Regions from separate parts of the Melissococcus plutonius ATCC 35311 genome, predicted to be linked through region 1. Evidence: a T-box and tRNA genes for the amino acid it is inferred to sense, from the RefSeq annotation. Region 1 holds a T-box; the other holds one or more tRNA genes.
What was found. The T-box of region 1 lies ahead of leuS (leucine--tRNA ligase). A T-box ahead of a tRNA ligase gene usually reads a tRNA of that ligase, here a tRNA-Leu.

Region 1 (3,435 bases):
GCTCTTTCTCAAGCACCAAATTACAATTTATTCGGTATTAAGGGAAATTATCAGGGACAATCTGTTTATATGGATACCTGGGAATATATTAATGGTCAATGGGTGGTTAAAAAAGAACCTTTCAGAAAGTATCCTTCTTTCAGAGAATCCTTTGCAGATAACGCTTATGTATTAAAAAATACTTCTTTTCAGGCTGGCGTTTACTATTATTCTGGAACATGGAAAAGTAATACGAAAAGTTATCAAGATGCAACAGCTTGGTTAACGGGGCGTTATGCAACCGATCCAACTTATAACACTAAATTGAATAATTTGATTACAAACTATAATTTAACAAAATATGATACAACTTCAGGAACGAAACCTAATCCACCAAGTGGAAATACAGGAAATAATGGCAATGCAGGTGGGGCTTCTAAGCAAGATACCTATCATACAGTTGTCGCTGGTGATTCTTTATGGGCTCTTTCAATGAAATATGGAACGAGCATTGCAACAATAAAAAGTTGGAATCATCTATCAGGTGATACTATTTATATTGGTCAACGTTTACTTGTAAAAAAAGGAAGTTCTAATTCAGGAAACAATGGCAATACAAAACCTAATCCAAAGCCTAATCCAAAGCCTAATCCAGACAATACTGGAAATACAACAACAACTTACTATACAGTAAGAGCTGGAGATTCCTTGTGGGCAATAGCCAATAGATATGGCATTAGTGTAGCAAATTTACGCCAATGGAATGCCATTCAAGGAGACTTGATTTATCCAGGTCAACGCTTAATTGTGAAAAAAGGCAATTCTGCTGGTAGTAATGCTGGTAATTCTGGTAATCATTCATCGAATAAGACATATACAGTGGTTTCAGGAGATTCTTTATGGGGAATAGCTATGAAATATGGTACCTCTGTTCAACGTCTTAAACAATTAAATAACTTGACAGGTGATATTATTTATATTGGACAGGTATTAAAAGTTTCATGATTAAATGATTGAATTTATCGTTAAACTCTGTTACTCTAATAATTATAAAAATTGTTAATCAATTATAAAGCTGGGAAAAGGAATAGTAGAAAGAATCTCGTTTAAGAGAGTGTATGGTTGGTGTGAATACACACGAAGACTTTTGAACTCACCTTTGAGTTGTTTTACTGAACGTGCTACTTTTATTATAGTGCTAGTAAGTAAAACCGGTGACGATCGTTAGCACGTTTGAGATTAATAATAATTTTGCATTATTAATAAATTTAGGTGGTACCACGTGATCAACGTCCTATGAAAGTTAATTTCATAGGACGTTTTTTGATTTTTATGCAAATGATTAAAATAATGATTGGTTTAGAATAGAAAAATAGTTTATTATTTTTATTCTTCCTTTCTTGTCTCTTTCAGAGCTTGTTCATTAGATTATCATAAAACTAGCTAGTCAATAATACCTAAAAGATCGATTATTTTATAGTAAATTTGTAGCATTTTAAAAATGATAATTATAGGAGGAAAGTAAATGGGATATGATCATAAAAAAATTGAAAAAAAATGGCAAAACTATTGGGCAATGAATAATACATTTATAACAAAAGAAGAACCGGATCGAGAAAAATTTTATGCATTAGATATGTTTCCTTATCCATCTGGCAAGGGATTACATGTAGGACATCCAGAAGGATATACGGCTACCGATATTCTTTCAAGAATGAAACGTAGTCAGGGATACAATGTTCTTCATCCGATGGGCTGGGATGCTTTTGGACTACCTGCTGAACAATATGCATTAGATACAGAAAATGATCCAGAAGTATTTACAAAAGAAAATATTGAAACATTTAAGCGACAAATCAATTCATTAGGATTTAGCTATGATTGGAATCGCGAAATTAGTACCACAAATCCTGATTATTATAAATGGACACAATGGATTTTTACAAAGTTATACGAAAAAGGATTAGCCTATGAAGCAGAAGTAGCTGTTAATTGGGTACCTGAGTTGGGAACAGTGATTTCAAACGAAGAAGTAATTGATGGGAAAAGTGAACGTGGCGGCTATGATGTTATTCGTAAACCAATGCGGCAATGGATGTTAAAAATTACTGCTTATGCAGACCGATTACTGAAGGATTTAGACCTAGTTGATTGGCCAGAAAATATTAAAGATATGCAAAGAAACTGGATTGGTCGCTCAGAGGGAGCGAATATAACATTTCAGGTAGCTGGAATAGAACAAGCTTTTACAGTATTTACAACACGTGCAGATACACTTTTTGGAGCTACCTATACTGTTTTGGCTCCTGAACATAAGTTAGTAAAAGAAATTACAATACCTAAACAACAAAAAATGGTAGAGAAATATGTGGCTGAAGCTGCTAAAAAATCTGACTTAATGCGTACAGAATTAGCAAAAGAGAAAACAGGAGTATTTACAGGAGCTTATGCGATTAATCCAGTAAATAATAAAAAAATTCCTATTTGGATTTCTGATTATGTGCTTTCTTCTTATGGAACTGGCGCAATTATGGCAGTGCCTGCTCACGATGAACGAGATTATGCCTTTGCCAAAACTTTTAATTTGGAAATCTTACCGGTAATTGATGGTGGTAATGTCGAAGAAGAAGCCTATACAGGTAATGGTAGACATATCAATTCAGGATTTTTAGATGGTTTGGATAAAGAAACTGCTATTTCAACTATGATTGGTTGGTTAGAAGAACATAAGGTGGGTGAAAAGAAAGTAAGTTATCGTTTGCGAGATTGGCTTTTTTCTCGTCAGCGTTATTGGGGGGAACCAATTCCCATTATTCATTGGGAAGATGGAACAACAAGTGTAGTTCCTGAATCTGAATTGCCTCTATGCCTACCAAAAGTAACAGATATTCATCCAAGTGGAACAGGAGAGTCTCCATTAGCCAATATTGAAGATTGGATTAATGTTATTGATCCAAAGACAGGTAAAAAAGGAAAAAGAGAAACTAATACAATGCCTCAATGGGCTGGTAGTTCTTGGTATTATTTGCGATTTATCGATCCCTATAATAAGGAGAAAATTGCTAGTTATGAAGCATTGGAACGTTGGCTGCCTGTCGATATTTATATAGGTGGAGCAGAACATGCAGTTCTTCATTTATTATATGCCCGTTTTTGGCATAAGTTCCTGTATGATCTTGGTGTTGTTCCTACAAAAGAGCCTTTCCAGAAACTTTATAACCAAGGTATGATTTTAGGCAAAAACAATGAAAAAATGTCCAAGTCTCGTGGTAATGTTGTAAATCCGGATGATGTTATCGAAAAATATGGAGCAGATACTTTAAGGCTATATGAAATGTTTATGGGACCTTTAGATGCTTCTATTGCTTGGAGTGAAAATGGTTTAGAAGGCAGTCGGAAATTTTTAGACCGGGTATGGCGATTACTTGTAAGTGAAACTGGTACAATGAATGCCCG
Region 2 (3,435 bases), 360 kb from region 1:
TATGCCAGTGAAAATTGTTTGATACTTCTTTTGCATAGATTGAACAGTATACCCATTTTTGCTTAAAGATTCTTCTTGAAGAAATTTTGCTAGTTGATTGAATTTTTGTTTTTTTATTGCTTGTAAAAAGTTACTTGCTACCTTTTCAGCCGCTTGCTGTTCTTGTTTTTGATGCCAACTATTATAAGCAAAATAACCACCAATTCCTAAAATAATGACACCTATCATTATTCCTAAGATTATGCTTTGTTTGTGATTGTTTTTTGGTTGCCTTCTCATTTCCATTTCCTAAACTCCTCTTCATCATACATATGTAGTCTTTCTTTATTGAACTTGAACTATGAACTTCAACTATAAAATTTTCATTACTATTTTTTTCAATAAAAAATAAATAAGTTTTTTATTAAGAATTTTTATCCTAATTAATATAATTACTGAATTGTATAATAAAAAACTATAAAAAATTTAGTTGATCAGCTATAGGACCTACTGAAATTATAATAACAAACTACCTATCAATCTTCCTATAGTTTATTAAATTGGTCAATACTAAACTTAATTAAAAAGCTAATTACCATAAACAGCTAGTTGATTAAAAAAAATTAAAAGTGATAATATTTTACTCTCTAATTATTTAATTTAGATTTTTAATCTATTATTAGATTACTTTAAATGAATCATTCAAAGAAACAAAAAAACAGCAGAACGAATTTCGTTCTGCTGTTTTTTCTGTTTTAAACAATGATTTTACTGAAAAAGAAACTTTTTAGTACCAACCATTATTCATCCAGAAAGTTTTTGCTTGTTCCCAAGAACCATAACGTTCTGAAACATAGTTTTCAGCAACTTTTTCTTGGTTTGCAGGTGAATAATCACCTTTTAAGTATGAAGCATCTAATTGATATCGACCTATGTATTTCCCATTTGTTGCATTGTATGAGCCACTTGATTCTCTTTGTGCAATCCATTCTTTTGCTGAATTTGAATCGCTCGTTGGCGCACTTGTTTGAGCTGGTGCTTGTTTTTGTACCGTTGATGCTGGTTGAGCAACTGGTGTTGCCTGCATAGTTTTTGGTGTAGCTACAGCTGAATCTACCGTTTTAATTTGTAATTGTTGACCTTCATAAATCATATTTATATTTGAAATTTGATTTTTGTTTGCAACTTCTTGTACATTTGTATGGTTTTTTGCAGCAATACTTGATAATGTATCTCCTGCTTGTACTTTATATAAACTGTCTGCATGAACATTTCCTGCTCCAAGACTTAATCCGATTCCTGCTGCTAGCGTAGTTCCTAATAAAATTGTTTTTAGTGATTTCATATAAATGTGTAATCCCCTTTTAAGTAATTTATTATTCGCCGCTATCAACGACAAGGAATACTTTATCATTTATTTGTATTACATGGGTATTTTTACCATAACAACTTGTATCTTTTGTTACATTCTAATTTCATTTCTGTAAAAAACTGTTTTTTATTTTATACTATTAGATTTTAAATAACTAATAATTAGATAACTATTTAGTAATTTTAAATAAGTAGTTCAATCAAAGACAAAAATAAAAATACCTAAAAATTTATTTTTAATAGCAAAAATAAATTTTTAGGTATAGAAAAATTATTTAAATCATCAGCCATAATTTAGAGAAAGACACGTTTTACACACAATGCGGCCAAGAAGATTCGAACTTCCACGGTATTTCTACCACTAGCGCCTGAAGCTAGCGCGTCTGCCAATTCCGCCATGACCGCAAATAGAAAACTAAGAATATTATCGGCTATTTATAAAAATAACTCTCTCTATCATTTTCATTTGGTACTAAGACAACAATTTTCTGATAAAAAATCATATAAATGCGGACGATGGGATTTGAACCCACACGAGCTAATGCTCACAAGACCCTCAATCTTGCATGTCTGCCTTTCCATCACATCCGCTAAAATACTCTATATAGGGGTAAATTTGTAGCTGTATTTTTTAAAAAAAATAACAAATACCGCTTACTACTTTAACAATGGTAATATAGAATAAAAAAAATGTCAATGAACAGTCTGTTAGAATAAATAGAAAATCTTAAAATTATCTTTTTAGGAATTTGAAAAAGATTAAAATAGTCGAACGTCATAAATTAATTTTTCTTTCAATAATTTATGACATTCATCTACCTATCTTAATTCATTAATTTTAACTAAATTCATTTTGGCGCAAAATTAAATGTCCACCACATTTCCCACAAACAAAACGTTCAGTGTTCAATTTACGTTTTCTTAAAAATGTTGTTCGGCATTGCTCACATTCATAATGATGAAGAGATTTTGCTTTTTCGTCTATTAATGGAGGAACAAAGCGACTTCCCCCTGTTTGCTTTAATAAACGTTTAAATTCCTTATCTTTATGCTTATATCCTTTTCCAGCCAGGTGCAAATGGTAATGACAAAGTTCATGCTTAATCACTTTTATTAATTCATCAATACCATACCGATCAATAATTTTAGGATTAAACTCTAAATTATGGGAAGCCAGATAATAACGTCCGCCTGTTGTTTTTAATCTATAATTAAATGAAGCCATATGTGAAAAAGATTGATTGAATGATTCATTTGATATTTTTTCCACTAATAATTGCAATGGTTCATTTGTGATAATTTTTTCTTTTGTTATCATTCGTTTTCATTTCTTCTTGTCTGTGGTAGCATTGTTAAACTAATTCTTGCTTTTTTCAAATCGACTTCTTCCACCCAAACTGTTACAATATCACCCACAGAAACAATATCTGTTGGATGTTTAACGAATTTTGTACTCATTTTTGAAATATGAACCAACCCATCTTGTTTGACACCAATGTCAACAAATGCACCAAAGTCAATGACATTTCTTACCGTTCCTTCTAATTCCATTCCAGGTTTCAAATCTTCCATTGAAAGAACATCCTTTCTTAGAAGCGGTGCAGGCATCTCATCACGCATATCACGACCAGGTTGAATTAAAGCTTTAATGATGTCTTTTAGAGTTTCAATTCCTACATCAACTGTCTTTGACAACTCTTCTACAGACAGTTGTTTCAATTGATCATTAGTTTGTTGACTGCCTAATTCTTTTAAAGTAGTATTAGCAAGCGTTATAATTTCTTTAGCAATCGGATAACTTTCTGGATGAATGCCCGTATTGTCTAAAATATTTTTACCATTTGGAATTCTTAAAAAACCAATCGCTTGTTCGTAGGCTTTAGGTCCTAAACGAGGCACCTTTTTAACTTCATCACGTGCCATAAAAGCACCATTTTCATCTCGATAGGTGACCAAATTTTTTGCTGTTGTTTTATTTAAACCTGAGATATATTGTAGTAACTGTGGACTTGCTGTGTTGATATCAATACCTACCTGATTAACTACTGTTCCTACAACAAAATCAAGTTGTTCTGCCAAACGTTT

Region 2: it has a tRNA-Leu gene. The T-box ahead of leuS (leucine--tRNA ligase) is inferred to sense a tRNA for this amino acid. The anticodon was not compared.

Annotation. Positions count from the first base shown of each region.
Region 1 is NC_015516.1:1,713,465-1,716,899, reverse strand. Features, by position in the region: gene MPTP_RS07470 (LysM peptidoglycan-binding domain-containing protein) at 1-984, shown strand, start outside; T-box leader at 1,048-1,279, shown strand; gene leuS (leucine--tRNA ligase) at 1,505-3,435, shown strand, end outside.
Region 2 is NC_015516.1:1,356,076-1,359,510, forward strand. Features, by position in the region: partial or broken gene pbp4 (penicillin-binding protein PBP4(5)) at 1-285, opposite strand, end outside; gene apf (aggregation-promoting factor) at 767-1,324, opposite strand; tRNA gene MPTP_RS05740 (tRNA-Leu) at 1,672-1,755, opposite strand; tRNA gene MPTP_RS09595 (tRNA-Leu) at 1,859-1,941, opposite strand; gene MPTP_RS05745 (SprT family protein) at 2,189-2,668, opposite strand; gene MPTP_RS05750 (Tex family protein) at 2,665-3,435, opposite strand, start outside.